Regions from separate parts of the Bradyrhizobium sp. LeoA1Lang genome, predicted to be linked through region 1. Evidence: predicted binding sites of a transcription regulator. Region 1 holds the regulator's gene; each other region holds the start of a gene.

Region 1 (4,492 bases):
AGGAGCGACATCTTCTGCACGTGATCGAAGAAGCCGGGCTGCAGCATCACATCGAGCACGGCGCTGGCGGCCGCGACCGCGAGCGGGTTGCCGCCGAAGGTCGAGCCGTGCGAGCCCGGCGTCATGCCGGACGCGGCTTCCGCGGTCGCAAGGAAGGCGCCGATCGGAAAGCCGCCGCCGAGCGCCTTGGCCAGCGACATCACATCGGGAGTGACCCCGATGCGCTTGTAGGCGAAGAGATCGCCGGTGCGGCCCATGCCGGTCTGCACCTCATCGAAGGCGAGCAGGAGACCGTGCTCGTCGCAAAGCTGGCGCAGCGCCTTGAAGAAGGCCGGCGGCGCAGAGCGCACGCCGCCTTCGCCCTGCACCGGCTCGATCAGGATGCCTGCCGTCTGCGGACCAATCGCGCGTTTCACCGCTTCGATGTCGCCATGCGGCACCTGGTCGAAACCGTCCATCGGCGGGCCGAAGCCCTCGAGATATTTGGCGGCGCCGGTCGCGGCCAGCGTCGCGAGCGTGCGGCCATGGAAGGCGCCTTCGAAGGTGACGATGCGATAGCGCTCCGGATGCCCCTTCGAGAAGTGATAGTGACGCACGACCTTGATCACGCCTTCCATCGCTTCCGCGCCGGAATTGCAGAAGAACACGAAGTCCGCAAAACTCTGCTCGCACAGCCGCGCGGCAAGCTTCTCGCCGTCCGGGCTCTTGAACAGGTTCGACATGTGCCAGAGCTTCGTCGCCTGCTCCTGCAGCGCCTTCACCAGATGCGGATGGGCATGGCCGAGCGCGTTCACCGCGACGCCGGAGGTGAAGTCGAGATAACGCTCGCCTTTGGTCGAGATCAGCCAACAGCCTTCGCCGCGTTCGAAGCCGAGATCGGCCCTGGCAAAAACGGGAAGCAGATGCGACGTGGCGCTGTCGGTCATGGCGATCACTGAAGGGTTTTAGACAAGCCTTTCAGATGAGCCCTGGCGGCGTGCAGCGATGCAGACACGCGGCTGGAGCTCATCCAGCGAAAACAAAACGTGCCGCCTTTGCAGGGCGGCACGTAAAGGCATTCTATGCGCGCGGCGGGCGCTGTCAATCGCCACGAAGCCGCCAGGCTGCGCTGCAAAGTACCGGGTAATCCGCGGGTTTCCAGTGTAGTGGAAAAGCCCGATTGCAATCCCTAAATGTCGGAACATGTGGACGCATAGGCGCGGACTCTTGCGCCAGAGTCACGCCATATTGTAGCGTCTGGCCTGTCGGGTACGACATCTCGTGCGGCAGTTTTGATCCCTAGAGTCCTTTGTGTGCGGCGTACACGTTCGGGTGCGGTTTTCGTGCCCGGCGAGCCTTAAGGGATTCTGCCCGCAGGGATTTTTGAGATTAGGCATCGCAGCGCTGTCCCAGGATCGGCCGGCGCAACGCGAAGGGAAAGATGCGATGACGGTATTGACCTGGTCCGACGAACGCGTCGAGCAATTGAAGAAGCTCTGGGAAGCCGGGCTCTCGGCCAGCCAGATCGCAGCGGAACTCGGCAACGTGACGCGCAATGCAGTGATCGGCAAGGTGCACCGGCTCGGCCTCTCGGGCCGCGCCAAGAGTCCTGCTGCAGCCGCGCCGCGGCAGCGCAAGGCGCGTCCCGCACAGCCGATGATGCGCGTAGCGCGGCCGGTCTCCCGCGGCAACACCGCACTCGCCCACGCCTTCGAGGTGGAGGTGGAAGCGGACCCTATCGCCTACGACAATGTGGTGCCGATGAGCCAGCGGCTGTCGCTGCTCGAATTGAACGAGGCCACCTGCCACTGGCCGGTCGGCGATCCCTCGAGCCCGGAATTCTTCTTCTGCGGCGGCAAGGCGCTTCCCGGCCTGCCCTATTGCGCGCACCACTCCCGCGTCGCCTACCAGCCGGCAGCGGACCGCCGCCGTCCGACGGTCAAGCCGTCACACGGCAAGTAAGCCGACGACAGATCGTAGCCCGGGTGAAGCGCAGCGTAACCCGGCAATGCTGTATCGGCAGGTCCAAATTTCCCCGGGTTACGCTTCGCTGCACCCGGGCTACGGATTGAGGTCGCCGAGTTACGACTGCTCGGCCTTCGCGAAGCGATCATCCAGCGCGTAGCCCGCGCCGCGGACGGTGCGGATCGGGTCCTGCTCGCGGCCGGGATTGAGCAATTTGCGCAGGCGGCCGATGTGGACGTCGACGGTGCGCTCGTCGATATAGATGTCGCGCCCCCAGACGCTGTCGAGCAACTGCTCGCGGCTGAACACGCGGCCGGGATGCTCCAGGAAGAACTCCAGCAGGCGATATTCGGTCGGGCCGAGATCGATCGGACGGCCCGAGCGCGCGACGCGACGCTTCTCGCGGTCGAGCTCGATGTCGCCATAGGTGAGCACGGTGGCGAGCCGCTCCGGACTTGCCCGACGCAACAGGCCCTTCACCCGCGCCAGCAGTTCAGGCACCGAGAACGGCTTGACGATGTAGTCGTCGGCGCCGGTCGCCAGTCCCCTCACGCGCTCGCTTTCCTCGCCGCGCGCGGTCAGCATGATGATCGGGAGCTGCTTGGTCTCCGGCCGCGCCCGTAGACGGCGGCACAGCTCGATGCCGGAGAGTCCCGGCAGCATCCAGTCGAGCACGACAAGGTCGGGAATGCGTTCCTTGAGCCTTGTGTCCGCATCATCTCCACGGGCGACCGTTTCGACATCATAGCCTTCTGCATCGAGATTGTAGCGCAACAGCGTCGTCAGCGCTTCTTCGTCTTCGACCACCAGAATGCGTGCGCTCATCGGCTTGGCTTCTCCTATAGCGGGATGACTCTCTGCCTGAATCGTCATCCCACTCTTCCTTTGATGTTTTGAGCAGGATCTTCTTCGGAAAACCGGCTTCGACTTTCCTGGATGTGCTCTAGTTGCCCGGAACGGTCGTGGCGAACGTCGTCATATCCCCCTTCGGCCGCTTGTCGGTCATCTGCTGACCCTCGATCATGTAGAACACCGTCTCCGCGATGTTGGTGGCGTGGTCGCCGATCCGCTCGATGTTCTTGGCGCAGAACATCAGGTGGATGCAGAACGAGATGTTGCGCGGATCTTCCATCATGTAGGTGAGGAGCTCCCGGAACAGCGAGGTGCAGATCGCGTCCACCTCCTCGTCGCTCTTCCAGACGTTCATCGCGGCCGGCAGATCGTGCGCGGCATAAGCGTCGAGCACGGACTTGACCTGCGACAGCACGAGGTCGGTCATGTGCTCCAAGCCGCGGATCAGCTTCAGCGGCTGGAAGTCGTTCTCCAGCGCGGCGACGCGCTTGCCCATGTTCTTGGCGAGGTCGCCGATCCGCTCGAGGTCGGTCGCCACCCGCATCGCGCCGACGATCTCGCGCAGGTCGACGGCCATCGGCTGGCGGCGGGCGATCGTCAGCACGGCGCGCTCTTCGATCACGCGCTGCAGGCTGTCGATCTCGATGTCGGAAGCGACGACACGCTTGCCGAGCGCAATGTCGCGGCGGATCAGCGCATCGACGGATTCGGTGATCATCCGTTCGACCAGCCCGCCCATCTCCGCGACCAGACGGGTCAGTTCCTGAAGATCGCTGTCGAACGCCTTGGCGGTATGTTCAGAAGCCATGATGTCCCTCCTCAACCGAACCGGCCGGTGATGTAGTCCTGGGTGCGACGATCGCTCGGCGAGGTGAAGATCTTGCTGGTGTCGTCGAACTCGATCAGTTCGCCCAGATACATGAACGCGGTCTTGTCGGAGACGCGCGCCGCCTGCTGCATGTTATGCGTGACGATCGCGATCGTGTAGTCCTCCGACAGCTCCTGGATCAGTTCCTCGACCTTGGCGGTCGAAATCGGATCGAGCGCCGAGCAGGGCTCGTCGAACAGGATCACTTCGGGCCGCACCGCAACCGTGCGAGCGATGCACAGACGCTGCTGCTGGCCGCCGGAGAGGCTCAGGCCGGAGGCATTGAGCTTGTCCTTGACCTCGTTCCACAGCGCGCCGCCGCGCAGCGCTTTCTCGACTCGGCCGTCCATTTCGGATTTCGAGATCTTCTCGTAAAGGCGGATGCCGAAGGCGATATTCTCATAGATCGTCATCGGGAACGGCGTCGGCTTCTGGAACACCATTCCGATCCGCGCCCGCAGCAGGTTGAGGTCGAGCTTGGGGTCGAGGATGTTGGTCTGGTCCAGCATCAGTTGGCCGGTGGCGCGCTGGCCGGGATAGAGGTCGTACATCCGGTTGAAGATCCGCAGCAGCGTTGACTTGCCGCAACCGGAAGGACCGATGAAGGCGGTGACGCGGTTGGTGCCGAGCGCCAGGTTGATGTTCTTCAGCGCGTGGTGCTCGCCGTAATAGAAGTTGAGGCTGCGTGCCGTCACCTTCGGCGGCGCTTCCGGCAGCGATTTCTGGGGAATGGCCGCGCTCGGGCTGGTCGTCGATACGGTCATATCGGTCATTTTGCGCTCCTTTCGGCGCCGAGGATGCGCGCGCCGATGTTGAGCGCGAGCACGG
Region 2 (4,492 bases), on a different contig from region 1:
GAATGCCGACATGAAGCCGGTGGAAGGCATCCGCTCGACCGGCGCGAGCTGGCTCTCCTGCATGCGCTTTGCGGTGCTGCCTCAGGTTTCAGCGGGCTATGCCAGCTATGCGCTGTTGCGCTTCGAGATCAATGTGCGCGAGGCGTCGGTGATGGGCTTTGTCGGCGCCGGCGGCATCGGGCAGGAGCTCGTGGTCGCGATCCGCAAATTCTACTATTCCGACGTCAGCGCCATCCTGGTCACCATCATCGTCACCGTGTTCGTGATCGACATCACCACCGGCTGGCTGCGCGCAAAACTGTTCGGCAAGGAGGCGCGGGCATGAGCCAATTGCCGAAGCCGGATTCGCTGGCGCTGCGGACGAAATATCCAGATGTTTTCGAGCGCCCGGCCTCGACGCGCCTCGCCACGCCCTTGATGCTGCTGGCGGCGTTCGCGGTCTTCGTCTTCGGACTGTTCGATCTCGACTTCTCGCCGACCAAGCTGGTGAGCGGCCTGCGCGAGCTCGGCTGGATCACGTTGATGATGATCCCGCCCGATCCCGGCTCATCGCTGCCGACCTATCTCTCCGCGCTCGGCGAGACGCTGTCGATCGCGCTGCTCGGCACCACGATCGCCGCGTTCCTGGCGCTGCCGGTCAGCCTGCTCGCCGCGCGCAACATCGTGCCGTCAGCCATCTTCCGTTTTCCGGTGCGGCGCTTCCTGGATTCGATCCGCGGCGTCGACCAGCTCATCTGGGCCTTGGTGTGGATTAATGTCGTCGGCCTCGGCCCGTTTGCCGGCGTGCTCGCCATCGCGGTGTCGGACTTCGGCGCCTTCGGCAAATTGTTCTCTGAGGCCATTGAGGAGGCCGACAAGAAGCAGGTCGAGGGTATCAGAGCTTCCGGCGGCAGCGCGCTGCACGAGATCCGCTTCGGCCTGATCCCGCAGGTGCTGCCCGTGATCGCGGGGCAGGTGCTCTATTACATCGAGTCGAACACGCGTTCGGCCACCATCATCGGCATCGTCGGCGCCGGCGGCATCGGGCTGCAGCTCGCCGAGCAGATCCGCGTCCTGGAATGGCAGAAGGTCTCGTTCCTGATCTTGATGATCCTGGTCGCGGTCGCCGTGATCGACTGGATATCGACAAAACTCCGCTTCGCCATCATCGGCCAGCGCGCGGTGGCGTGAGCCTAACCGCGGTTCCGTAGGGTGGGCAAAGCGAAGCGTGCCCACCATCAAGCACTCCGCTCGGAATGGTGGGCACGCTTCGCTTTGCCCACCCTACAAAATCTCACCCGTTCTCCACCAAAAACTCCACGCGCTCGGCGGCGAAGCGCGAGCGCTTTGTCACCAGCGGCTTGTCGTCCGGATCGACGTCGGTCGAGTCGACCACCAGGATCGGGCGGCCGAGCGCGAGGTCGAGCCGCGCCGCGTCGGTGGCGTCGACGATGCCGGCGGTGATCCGCGTCGAGGCGCGGCGATAGTCGCGGATGCCAAAATGTTCGAGCAGCTTCGTCATCGAGCGGACGCTGGCGAACACCTCTCCCGCGCCCGGAAAGCGCTCGGCTGAAAGCCAGGAGGTGGAGATGCAGATCGGTGCGCGGTCGGCGAACCGCAGCGACTCGATCCGGACTAATGGCGCGCCGACCTTCAGTCCGAGTTCCCGCGCCAGGTCCCGGCTCGCCACGTCTTCCGACGCATCGATCAATTGCCCGCGCGGCTCACGGCCGCCGGCGCCGACGATCTCCGAGAACCGCGTGCGCGAGCGCAGCGGATAGGCGATTTTCTGCACCTCGACATAAGTGCCGCTGCCGCGCTCGGCGCGCACCAATCCGCGCTCGGCGAGCGCCGCCAGGGCGCGCCGCACCGTGTGCCGGTTCACGCGGTAGGTCTCCGCGATCTCCATTTCGCCCGGCAGCTTCTCGCCGGCGGCAAAGCGGCCTTCGGCGATGCCGCGCTCGATGCCGTCGGCGACCAGTCGCCACAGCGCGACGCCCGATGAGGTGGTGTCCTGCAGGCTCATATCGGAAACCCAGTCCTGTCGAAAATCATGGCTCTGTCATGAAACAGTCATGGCGTTTGCTTATCAAGTTGTCTATTATCATAGACAACTTCAGTCAGGCAAGGTTCCGCGACATGACGAAAACCGAGCAAGACAGCAGGCGGGCGCAGCGCAGAGCGGGAATGGCGGTGCTCGCACAGTCGGACGCCGCCGAAATTTCGGCCCGGCTCAGAGCGATGGCGCTGCCCGATCACAAAACTTTGCGCGAGCCGGAGAACGGCCTCGTGATGGTGCGCGGTCGGATCGGCGGCGACGGCGCTCACTTCAATCTCGGCGAGGCGACCGTCTCGCGCTCGGCGGTGCTGCTTTCGACCGGCCAGGTCGGCTTCGGCTACACGCTCGGGCGCGACCACGAGAAGGCGCGGCTGATCGCGTTGTGCGACGCCATGACGCAATCGGACGACTTTGCCGACGCGGTCGAACAGGAAGTGATCGCGCCGCTGCGCACGGCCATGATCGCGAAACGAAGCCGGGCGGACGCGGAGACGGCGGCGACGCGGGTTGATTTCTACACCATGGTGCGCGGCGAGGGCTAAGGACATGACGACGGTTGCCGAACTGCCGCCGGGCTTCTCCGACAAGGTGTTGTCGGCGCAGGCGACGTTCCGTTCCGTAATGAACGCGATGGCGCGTCCGGGAACGGTGCAGCGAATCGCGGCATCGGCCGGCGCGCCTTCCGGCGTGATGCACGGCACGGCCGCGATCGCGCTGATGCTGTTCGATCATGACACGCCGATTTGGCTCGATGGCGCGATGTCGACCCCCGACATCGCCAAATGGCTGAAGTTCCACACCGGCGCGCCCATCACCGGCGATCCCGCGATTGCGGGCTTTGCGCTGATCGGCGATCCCAAGAATCTTCCCGCGCTCGATCGCTTCGCGTTCGGCAGCAGCGAATATCCCGATCGCTCGACCACGCTGATCCTGCAGATTGGCAGCCTGTCGCACGGCACGGCCTACGAACTGCGCGGTCCCGGCATCGACGGCTCCACTGTGCTGACCGCGACCATTGAGCCGCACGATCTGTTCGATCGGCTCGCCGTCAACGCCGCGCTGTTTCCGCGCGGTATCGACGTCGTGCTGGTCGCGGGCGAAGAGATTGTCGCGATCCCGCGCACCACGCGGCTCGCTCATGGGAAGGACTGACGATGTACGTTGCGGTCAAGGGCGGCGAACGCGCCATAGAGAACGCCCATCGCCTGCTCGCGCATGAACGGCGCGGCGACCGGGAGGTGCCGGAGCTCACGCTTGCGCAGATCTCCGAACAGCTTGCGCTCGGCGTCGATCGCGTCATGGCGGAAGGCTCGCTCTATGACCGCGAGCTCGCCGCGCTCGCGATCAAGCAGGCGCGCGGCGACATGATCGAGGCGATCTTCCTGGTTCGCGCCTTCCGCGCCACGCTGCCGCGCTTCGGCGCCACCGAGCCGGTCGATACCGGCAACATGCAGATCCGCCGCCGCATCTCCGCGACCTTCAAGGACATTCCCGGCGGCCAGATCCTCGGCCCAACCTTCGACTACACCCATCGCCTGCTTGACCCGCAGCTTGCCGAGGGTTTTGTGCCGGAGGCGCCTGCGACCGGCGAAACATCGTCCGCCGAAACGCCGCGCGTCACCGATATCCTCGCTCACGACGGTCTGATCGAGCCGTCACCGCAGGCAGAGGCGGACGCGCCGGTCGGCGACCTCACGCGCGAGCCGCTCAGCTTCCCGGCCGACCGCGATCTACGGCTGCAGAATCTCGCCCGCGCCGACGAAGGTTTCCTGCTCGCGCTCGGCTATTCCACCCAGCGGGGTTATGGCCGCAACCATCCCTTTGCCGGCGAAATCCGCTTCGGCGAGGTCGATGTCGAATTCTTCGCCGAGGATGCAGGCTTCGCCGTTCCGCTTGGGAGAATCGAACTCACCGAGTGCCAGATGGTCAACCAGTTCAAGGGCTCGGCGACCGAGGCGCCGTGCTTCACCCGTGGCTATGGCCTCGCCTTCGGCCAGAGCGAGCGCAAGACGATGTCGATGGCGCTGGTCGATCGCTCGCTTCGTGCGCGCGAACTCGGCGAGGAGGTCAGTGCGCCGGCGCAGGACGAGGAGTTTGTGATGTCGCATTCCGACAATGTGCAGGCGACCGGCTTCGTCGAGCATCTCAAGCTGCCGCATTACGTCGACTTCCAGTCCGAGCTCGGCCTGCTACGCAGGCTGCGCAAGGACTTCGCCGACGCCAATACGTCGGAGCCGCTGCAGGAGGCCGCCGAATGAACGCGCCGTCCTATAATTTCGCCTATCTCGACGAACAGACCAAGCGGATGATCCGCCGCGCGATCCTGAAGGCGATCGCGATTCCCGGCTACCAGGTGCCGTTCGCAAGCCGGGAGATGCCGATGCCCTATGGCTGGGGCACCGGCGGCGTGCAGGTCACCGCCGCGATCCTCGGTCCCGATGATGTCTTGAAGGT
Region 3 (4,492 bases), on a different contig from region 1:
ACAGCGCGCGAAACCGCCGCAGCGCCGTCAGCGCTTTTGCGACCGCATCCTCCGCAAGAAGCCCCGTGCTCTGCACCTCGCGGCCGAGACCACACAGCGCCTTCTCGTTGAACAGCGTGATGAGGCTGCGCGACAGCGACTCGTAGATCACGAGACGCACCGAGTTGGAGCCAATATCGATGACAGCGACGCTGGTAGCGCGCTTGCGCGGTCGCTTCACCGGAAAGTCCCCTTGTGGTGGCTAGCGCTCGTTGCGGCGAGTAAGCCGGCGGGGCGAAGATTCCTTGAGAGACTTTCCACGGCCCGACAGACTTGGATTCGTCATGAAGTAATTATGAAGGTTGAAAGGCTCTTCGCCTTTCGCGGCCTTCATACGCGTTGACGATCCGTCGGGCAACAATTGCCAGCTCTGCTCGGTGTCCTTCAGATTCGCGACCATGATCTGTTCGAGAACCTGCTGATGCACCGTGGGATTTTGCAGCGGACACAGCACTTCGACACGGCGGTCGAGGTTCCTCGGCATCATGTCGGCAGAGGAGATATACACAGCCGCTTTTGCGCTGGGCAGGCCATATCCCATGCCGAAGCAATAGATTCGGCCGTGTTCCAGGAAGCGGCCGATCACCGATTTGACGCGGATGTTCTCGGAAAGCCCGGGCAGGCCCGGCCTGAGGCAGCAGATGCCGCGCACCACGAGTTCGATCGGCACTCCCGCTTGCGATGCTTCATAGAGCGCGTCGATGATGTCGGGGTCGACCAGCGAGTTCATCTTCATCCAGATCGCGGCCGGGCGGCCGTGTCGCGCATGGTTGCTCTCGCCCTGGATATGCTCGATCATGCGCTTGCGCAGCGTGAGCGGCGACACCGCCATCTTCTCGATGTCGCTCGGCTCGGCATAGCCGGTGATGTAGTTGAACACACGCGCGGCGTCGCGGCCGATGATCGGGTCTGACGTGAAGTAGGAGAGATCGGTGTAGATGCGCGCGGTCACCGGATGGTAGTTGCCGGTGCCGGTGTGGACATAGGTCGTGAGATTGCCGCCCTCGCGGCGCACCACCATCGATAATTTGGCGTGGGTCTTGAGCTCGATGAAGCCGTAGACCACCTGCACGCCGGCGCGCTCGAGGTCGCGCGCCCAGCGGATGTTCGCTTCCTCGTCGAAGCGCGCCTTCAGCTCGATCAGCGCCGTGACCGACTTGCCGGCTTCAGCCGCTTCGGCGAGCGCGCGCACGATCGGCGAATTCTGCGAGGTGCGATAGAGCGTCTGCTTGATGGCGACGACGTCGGGATCGCGGGCGGCCTGCTGCAGGAACTGCACCACGACGTCGAAGGATTCGTAGGGGTGGTGGACGATCAGGTCCTTCTGCCGGATCGCGGCGAAGATATCGCCGCCATGGTCGCGCACCCGTTCCGGATGACGCGGCACATAGGGTGTGAATTCGAGATCGGGCCGGTCGAGCCGGGTGAGTTGCGACAGCTCGTTCATGGCCAGCACGCCGTCGACCAGGAAAACCTCGTCATCGGCGGCGTTGAGCGCGTGTTGCACGAACAGGCGCAGCTCTTCCGGCATCTTGGCCTCGATCTCCAGCCGGATCACCGATCCGCGCCGGCGTCGCTTCAGCGCGGTCTCGAACGTGCGGACGAGGTCTTCGGCTTCTTCCTCGATTTCGATTTCGGAGTCGCGGATGACGCGGAAGGCGCCCTGGCCGTTGACCGTGTAGCCCGGGAACAGGCGCCCGATGAAGAGGCCGGTGGCCTGCTCCAACGTGATCAGGCGCAGCCGGCCATCACTGGGGATGCGGATGAAGCGGTCGATCTTGCCGGGCATGCGGATCAGCGCGTTCATCGCCTTGCCGTCGGAGACCCGGGATAATTGCAGGGCCACCGTGAAGCCGAGGTTCGGAATGAACGGGAAGGGATGCGCCGGATCGATCGCGAGCGGCGTCAGCAGCGGAAAGATGCTGTGGAGGAAATGATCCTCGATCCAGGCCCGCTCCGTCTTGGTGACGTCCCGCCCATCGACGAGGTTGATGCCGACTTCCGAGAGCATCGTGCGCAGGTCGCTCCAGATCGCCTGCTGGTCGGAGGCGAGCTTGGAAACGGTCTGGTTGATCAGGACGAGCTGTTCGGATGGCGTCAGGCCATCGGGGCTGCGCTCCGGGATGCCTTCACGGACCTGCGCCTTGATACCGGCGACGCGGACCATGAAGAACTCGTCGAGGTTGTTGGCGGATATCGACAGGAATCTCACCCGCTCGAGCGCGGGATGGCCGGGATTGACGGCCTCTTCCAGCACGCGGCGATTGAAATGCAGCCAGGAAAGCTCGCGGTTGATGAAGCGTTCGGGGCTCGTCGCGATCGCCGGCAGCCTCTCAGCAACCTGTTCTTTCTCTTGTACTTCAATAGGTTGTGCCGATTCCATGAAGTTCTCGATCCATTCGCGTTCAGGGCCAGAGCCACTTAAGCAAAGGCAACGCAAACCTTGTGATAAGGGGATGACGTTTCGATGACATTGACGTTCTCCGCGCCAGCGCCGTCAAGTCACAGGGTCAGGCGTGGCGCCACAGTTCCGCCGCCAGCGCCCGCGTCACCGGCCGCCCCAGCCGCAGCGCCTCGGTGTCGAGCAGTTCCACCGCCTGGCGGGCGGCGGCGTAGGAGCGCTCGATCCGGCTGGCGAGATAGCTCACCAGTGATTCGTCCACGGTCATCTGGCGGTCCGTGCAGTATTTGACGATCAGGCCGCGAAACAAGAGATCGTCTGGCGGCAACAATGACACGGTCGGCACCGCACGCAGCCGTGACCGGAGGTCGCGCAATTCGATCTCGAACGCCGACGGCGGAATGCGAGCGGTCATCAGCACGAAGGCTTCGTCCTGGCGGGCGAGATTGAGCAGGTGAAACATCGCGCGCTCGTCGAAGCCGTGCGGGTTCAAGTCTTCGACAACGAGTGCGCCGGTCGCGAGGTCCGCCGGCACGGTCTCGGCCGACAGTGCGTGCGCCGCTGTCGAGCGCGCGCCGGCCCGCTCGGCCCAGATCGCGGCGAGGTGGCTTTTTCCCGATCCTTCGGGGCCGACCAGAAGCATGATGCGGTTCGGCCAGTCGGGCCAGCTCTCGATCAGAGCGAGGCCGGCCTCATTCGCCGTTCCCTCGAGGAAGTCGTCGCGGGTCAGGCTCTCCGCATGCGGCAGCGCCAACGCAAGCTGACGAGGGTGAACGCTACCTGCCACGCAAAAACTCTCCGGGGCTTTCATTCTCTTGACGCGTTTTCTGCGCAGATAAGTCTACGCAATCTGCGTAAACTTGATTGCTATGCGAACCGGTGCCCACTTCGCTCGAAAACGCTCTTAGCTCGAAAGCGCTCTAGCGCGCTTCGATCGTGCTCATGTGCCGCACCCACTCCACGAGATAGAGGGAGACGGAAACCAAAGTAAAGATGGTGACAAATCCCATCAGGATCAGATCATAAGGCCTTGGCTGGAAACCGAAACCGAGCGAGGCCAGCACCAGGGCTGCGAAGGCAACCTGAGCTCCCGTGTTAAGTTTCGAGACCATCAGCGGTTTTATCTCGACCGGCTTGTCGAACAGCCAGGACACGATCACCGCCGCCACGATCATGATGTCGCGCGACACCACGAGGATGACAAGCCAGCGCGGCACCGCGCCCCAGATCCCGAGCGCCACATAGATCGACACCAGCAGCGCCTTGTCGGCGAGCGGATCGAGCAGGGCGCCGAGCTCGCTCGTCATGTTGAAGCGCTTGGCGAGGAAACCGTCGACGGCGTCGCTGACGCCGGCAATCACGAAGATCGCAAACGCGATTTCCATCTGGCTGGAGACGATCGCCCAGACGATGACCGGCACCAGAATGATGCGGCCCAGCGTGATGATATTGGGTATGCTCAACTCGGTCGCTTCCCGGCTACCGGCCTGAATTTACGGAAGATTCGGCCCCTCTGGGGGCTGAGCCGGTCGTTATCTACATAGTATACCGCCTGCCGCCTTGCGAGCCATTGCGCGGGGGCGGAATTCCTCGTAACCAGCCGTCTTCAACTGGAATTTTGCATGACCGAGCGCAAGAACGGCCTCACTTACGCGGATTCCGGCGTCGACATCGATGCCGGCAACCGGCTGGTCGATCTGATCAAGCCGATGGTCCGTGCCACCGCGCGCGCCGGCGCGGACGCCGAGATCGGCGGCTTCGGCGGCCTGTTCGATCTGAAGGCGGCCGGCTTCAAGGACCCCGTGCTGGTGGCCGCGACCGATGGTGTCGGCACCAAGGTCAAGATCGCGATCGAGACCGGGCTGCATGACGGGATCGGCATCGACCTGGTGGCGATGTCGGTCAACGACCTCGTCGTGCAGGGCGCGGAACCGCTGTTCTTCCTGGACTATTTCGCCTGCGGCAAGCTCGATCCGGAGGCGACGGCTGCGATCGTCGCGGGTGTCGCCGAGGGCTGCCGCGAATCCGGCTGCGCGCTGATCGGCGGCGAGA
Region 4 (4,492 bases), on a different contig from region 1:
GCCGCCGCCGCGCCACCGGCAATCCAGCCGAGCCCGGACGGCGCGGCCGCCATCAATTATATCCCCGCACCGAGCGGAACGCGTCCGTCAGGCTCTTGGTGCCGTCGAACACCCTGCCGCCGGTCAGCTTCGCGAGATTGTCGAGCTGGCTGCGATCGACCTGGTCGCCGAACGTGACCCCGAATACCGGCACACGGCGGCCGTCCGCGCGCCACGCGGCCTCAAACGTCGACAAATAGCCCTGGCTCTTGCCGTCGGTCATGATGACGATGGCCGGCAAATGCTCTCCGCCGTCGAGCAGCGGCTTCATGGCGACGAGCGCCCGCTCGCCACAGGTGTAGAAATCGGTGCCGCCGCCGGCGCGCAGCTCCAGCGCCTGGGTAAGAAGCGTGGCCTGCTCGGGGTCGGCGCCGGTGGCGCGCGCCGTCCACAGCACATGATCGTTGAACGGCAGCAGCAGGATTTCGTCCGCCTTGGTCCATTGCACCAGCAGCTCGCGGGTGCGGGCGGGCGTCAAAAGGAAACGCATCGCGTCGAGCAACTGGGTCTCGCCGGCCCCCTGCATGCTGCCGGAGACGTCGAGGCACAAAGCGGTGAGCGAGGGGCGGCGGAGCGCCTCCTGATAGATCGACAGCGCCTTCTGAATCACCGCGGGCTCGGGTGGGCGGATGACGTTCAGCGCGCGCGCCGGATCCAGATTGGTCTTGGGGTCGGCGGGAAGCGGCGCAGCGCGGCCGACCTCCACTCGCCGTCCGGTCTTGGCAATGCGTGCCTGAACGTCGCCCTTGAGCAGGAAGGCCTGCAGATCGGCAAAGAAGGTTTCGACGTCCTTGCCGCGGCCGCGATCGACGAAGCCGAGCGGAGAATCGGCAACCGCGACGCCGTCTTCCGGATAGATCGCGTAGAGCGGCTCATGGCCATCGGCGATCAGTTTGTCATTGGTCTCCTTGATAACAGCCTCATAGTTCCAGATCGCCTGGTAGCGCGCACCATTCCGCTCGCCGTCGCGATAGAGATCGGCGAGCCAGCCGCTTGAACCCGCGCTGCGCTCGACCCCTTTCAGAAGGCCGCGCGCCGTCGCCAGCACCTCGGGCTTGTCCAGATCGCCGGCTTCGATCAGGTCGGGCTTGCCGATCCCGGCCGCGAGCATCGCAAGGTAGGCCGCCGCGCCCGAGTTCGACTGCGTCGCCGAGGTCATCAGGAATTTCAATCGGCCGGCCTCGACGGCGGCGAGAATATCCTTGGCCGTCACCTTGGCGCCGATCCAGTTCAATTCTTGCGCCTTGGAGCGGCGCACGCCGAGGATGACCGGCATCTGCACGATCGACTTGACCGACTTCACTCGCCGCTTGGTGTCGAACATGTCGATCCAGATCGAGGCCGCCGGCCACACCGCGTCGGCCGGCGGATCGTCGCCCTTGAGCGCCAGCGCGATGTCAAGCGAGCCCTGATAGCGCATGGTGCAGGCGGCATTGCGCGACTTGCAGAATTCCTGCACCAGCGGCTCGAGCACGTCATTCTCCGAGCCCGACAGAATGGTGAATTGCGGTCCCGGGCCGCCGCTGCAGCCGGAGAGCAGTACGGCGATCAGCTGCGCCGCAGCGAGCAGCGCAAGCCAGCGCCGCGGGAACAACGCGAGGCTCATGCAGAGGCCTTGGTCACCGCGGATTTCAACTCGTCGGTCAGCTCCGACATGCGCTGTTCGATCTCGGCGCGCTTGGTGCGGCCCTGCTCCTGCACGGCGAGCACGCCCGAGATGGTGTCGATCAGGTCGCGATTGGTCTTTTCCAGCGTCGTAATGTCGACGATACCGCGCTGCGACTGTTTCTCGATCTCGATCGCCTGGGTCTTCATCATCTCGGAGGCCTGGCGCATCATCTCGTTGGTGGCATCGGTGATGGTCTTCTGCAGCTCGAGCGCGGATTTCTGCCGGTTCAGCCCGAGCAGCAGGATCATCTTCTGCTTCCACACCGGGATAGTGAGTTCGGTGGTGGCCTGCAGGTTCTCGATCAGCGTCTCGTCGCCCGATTGCACGATGCGGATCTGCGGCAACTGCTGGATGCCGATCTGGCGTGCCTGCTGCAGATAGAAGATGCGCTTCTCGAGCCGGTCGAGCGCCTGGACTGCGTCCTGATAGGTCTGCGCAGCGAGCAGGGCATCGCTGCTTTGGCCTTTCGCGGTCGCAGCCCGCTCCATCTCGACCAGCTTGCCGCCGCGGAAGTCCGCGGCAAAGGCCTTGCCGGCGTTAATATGCGCGTCGAGCTGGCCTAGCGCGGTCCTGGTCTGCTCATAGAGATCGTCGAGCAGCGCGATGTCGCGGCGCAGGACCTCCTTGTTGCGATCGAGCTCGACGCAGACGCGATCGATCTGCGAGGCGACATCGCCGAACTGCTCGGCAAAGCGGCGCAGCCGTGCCTCCGCCGACGAGAACAGGCGCGTCAAGAGGCCGCTGTCCTTGAGATCGGCGGGATCGAGCCCGCGCGCTTTTGCCAAAATGTCCGACAACAGCTTGCCGGTTGTTCCGAGCTCTCGATTTTGCGTCTGGGACAGAATGCGGTCGGCGAACTCGACCACCGACCGCTGGGCGCGCTCGCCGAACGTGACGATGCGCGAACGATCTGAAATATCGATTTCGGACTTGATACGTGCAATCACTGATGCATCTGCCGGCAATGCCGGGACACTCGTCGTTTCGCTCACCGCCTCACTCCCTCTCGGCCGCGGCCATGGTAGCATGCCGGACTGGTTCCGCAGCTAAGCGCAGGCGATACGACAGATTGATGACAGTCTCCGAGGTTGACAACAGGCCTGTTGATGAAGTCCTTCCCGGATCGGCATACGTTACCGGCTGCCGCAAAACCCGATTCGGCTCGACCCGCCCGCGCGGCGAAATTCTTTTTTTAATTCAATGATATATGAGCAGGTCATTCACAGCACCGATCCGCCGATGCATCACGTTGTAGCGCAACGCCGCGATCCCCAGCCCCTCATGCTAACGTCGATCCGCCGACGAATCGTTTGCAGCACGAAAGGTCCGCACAGATCCAATGCAGAACCAAAACGCCAAAGCGCTGAAATCCGTCTGTATCTTCTGCGGCTCCAGCCCGGGCCGTGATCCGATCTATCTGGAGACCGCGATCGCCACCGGACAGGCGCTGGCAAAGGCCGGCATTACCATCGTCTATGGCGGCGGGAAGGTCGGACTGATGGGTGCGATAGCAGATGCGGCGCTTGCGGCGGGCGGGCGCGTCGTCGGCGTCATTCCGCGCGCGCTGGTCGAGCGCGAGATCGGACACACGGGCTTGAGCCAGCTTCACATCGTCGAAACCATGCATGAGCGCAAGACGATGATGGCAGAGCTATCCGATGGCTTCGTCGCGCTGCCGGGCGGCGCCGGAACACTCGAAGAACTTTTCGAGGAATGGACCTGGGCCCAGCTCGGGATCCACCAAAAGCCGTGCGGCCTGCTGAACGTAAAGGATTACTTCGCGCCGCTGATCGCGATGGTGGAGAGGATGGTCGCCGAAGGCTTCACGATCGCAGCCTATGCCGAGATGCTCATCATCGAAACCAAGGTGGACGCGCTGCTCAGCCGCTTTGGAACCTACCAGCCGCCGCCACGAAAATGGCTGCGCACGGAGGCGGCCGCCAAACCGTAGAGCATGATCCGGGAAGGCGGAGACCGGTTTGCCCTCGCGACAACAAAACGCGAAGCGTTTGCGCGGAGATCATGCTCAAACCAGAAGATGAAATCGTGATCTGGTTCCGTTCAACCGAATCACGATTTCAGTTGCGTCACCCGCCGTGCTTCTGCGGCTTATGGCCGCTCTGGCCGGGATCGTTGTGCTTGTTGTGGTGGCTTTCCTGGTTCAGCCCGCCGCGGCTCACCGGAAATTCCGACTGGCGCGCATCCTGTTTCGGATGTCTCGCGCCTGCATCTTCCACAATGCGCGCGCCTCGTTGCTCGACATTGCGCGCGTCGGGAACATCGGGCTTGCGTTCCAGCATCCGCAACTGCTGCTCATGGGTCTTCTTGCCCTGCAGCACCGTCTTGCGCGATTTCGGCGTCTGATCGCGCGACGGGCGGCCTTGCCGGCGATCTGGCGCCTCGATACCGCCTTGCGGGTTGGTATCGTTCTCGACGTCGCCCTCAAAGGTGTTCTCGCCTTCGACCTCCTCGAGATCGTCCGGCGTCGCCTGCGCCATCGTGACGCCCTTCGATCCGCCGATCAGCGGATTGCGATAGAGGTCGACATCGCTCGGCCGTTTCGTCTTGTCGTGTTTCGTCATGATCGGTTCCCCGTACAATCGAGCATGTGCGAGGACAACGCGCGCGAAATGCGGGAGTTCATTCCGCGATCGGAATCGAAGTGGAGTTGGACGTCTCAGGAACCTCACTCGGCCCGAGACGACCTTTTGGTCAGGTCAGGCAGCCCGCACCGTCTGCAGGAACCGGCTAACTTCCGTCTGGAGCCGGCTGCTGTCGCGGGAC

The links. The regulator PhoB, encoded in region 1, activates phosphate uptake and scavenging genes when phosphate is short. The targets are predictions, from matches to a motif close to TGTCATNNANCTGTCAT.
Positions count from the first base shown of each region.
Region 2: a site for PhoB is predicted at 2,040-2,056, ahead of phnF (phosphonate metabolism transcriptional regulator PhnF). Genes of this name have one in related genera too.
Region 3: a site for PhoB is predicted at 2,496-2,512, ahead of ACZYOF_RS35055 (RNA degradosome polyphosphate kinase). Genes of this name have one in related genera too.
Region 4: a site for PhoB is predicted at 2,770-2,786, ahead of ACZYOF_RS09530 (toxic anion resistance protein). Genes of this name have one in related genera too.

Region 1 is NZ_JBVAPG010000011.1:1,374-5,865, forward strand. It holds gene ACZYOF_RS06235 (acetylornithine transaminase) at 1-926, opposite strand, end outside; gene ACZYOF_RS06240 (GcrA family cell cycle regulator) at 1,426-1,941, shown strand; gene phoB (phosphate regulon transcriptional regulator PhoB) at 2,062-2,769, opposite strand; gene phoU (phosphate signaling complex protein PhoU) at 2,888-3,604, opposite strand; gene pstB (phosphate ABC transporter ATP-binding protein PstB) at 3,616-4,428, opposite strand; gene pstA (phosphate ABC transporter permease PstA) at 4,434-4,492, opposite strand, start outside.
Region 2 is NZ_JBVAPG010000083.1:8,868-13,359, forward strand. It holds gene phnE (phosphonate ABC transporter, permease protein PhnE) at 1-325, shown strand, start outside; gene phnE (phosphonate ABC transporter, permease protein PhnE) at 322-1,170, shown strand; gene phnF (phosphonate metabolism transcriptional regulator PhnF) at 1,274-2,005, opposite strand; gene phnG (phosphonate C-P lyase system protein PhnG) at 2,119-2,580, shown strand; gene phnH (phosphonate C-P lyase system protein PhnH) at 2,585-3,190, shown strand; gene ACZYOF_RS25480 (carbon-phosphorus lyase complex subunit) at 3,193-4,296, shown strand; gene ACZYOF_RS25485 (alpha-D-ribose 1-methylphosphonate 5-phosphate C-P-lyase PhnJ) at 4,293-4,492, shown strand, end outside.
Region 3 is NZ_JBVAPG010000159.1:5,952-10,443, reverse strand. It holds gene ppx (exopolyphosphatase) at 1-220, opposite strand, end outside; gene ACZYOF_RS35055 (RNA degradosome polyphosphate kinase) at 242-2,422, opposite strand; gene ACZYOF_RS35050 (P-loop NTPase family protein) at 2,550-3,227, opposite strand; gene ACZYOF_RS35045 (CDP-alcohol phosphatidyltransferase family protein) at 3,361-3,903, opposite strand; gene purM (phosphoribosylformylglycinamidine cyclo-ligase) at 4,063-4,492, shown strand, end outside.
Region 4 is NZ_JBVAPG010000019.1:16,321-20,812, reverse strand. It holds gene ACZYOF_RS09540 (5-bromo-4-chloroindolyl phosphate hydrolysis family protein) at 1-53, opposite strand, end outside; gene ACZYOF_RS09535 (vWA domain-containing protein) at 53-1,645, opposite strand; gene ACZYOF_RS09530 (toxic anion resistance protein) at 1,642-2,736, opposite strand; gene ACZYOF_RS09525 (LOG family protein) at 3,048-3,659, shown strand; gene ACZYOF_RS09520 (hypothetical protein) at 3,796-4,290, opposite strand; gene ACZYOF_RS09515 (methyl-accepting chemotaxis protein) at 4,426-4,492, opposite strand, start outside.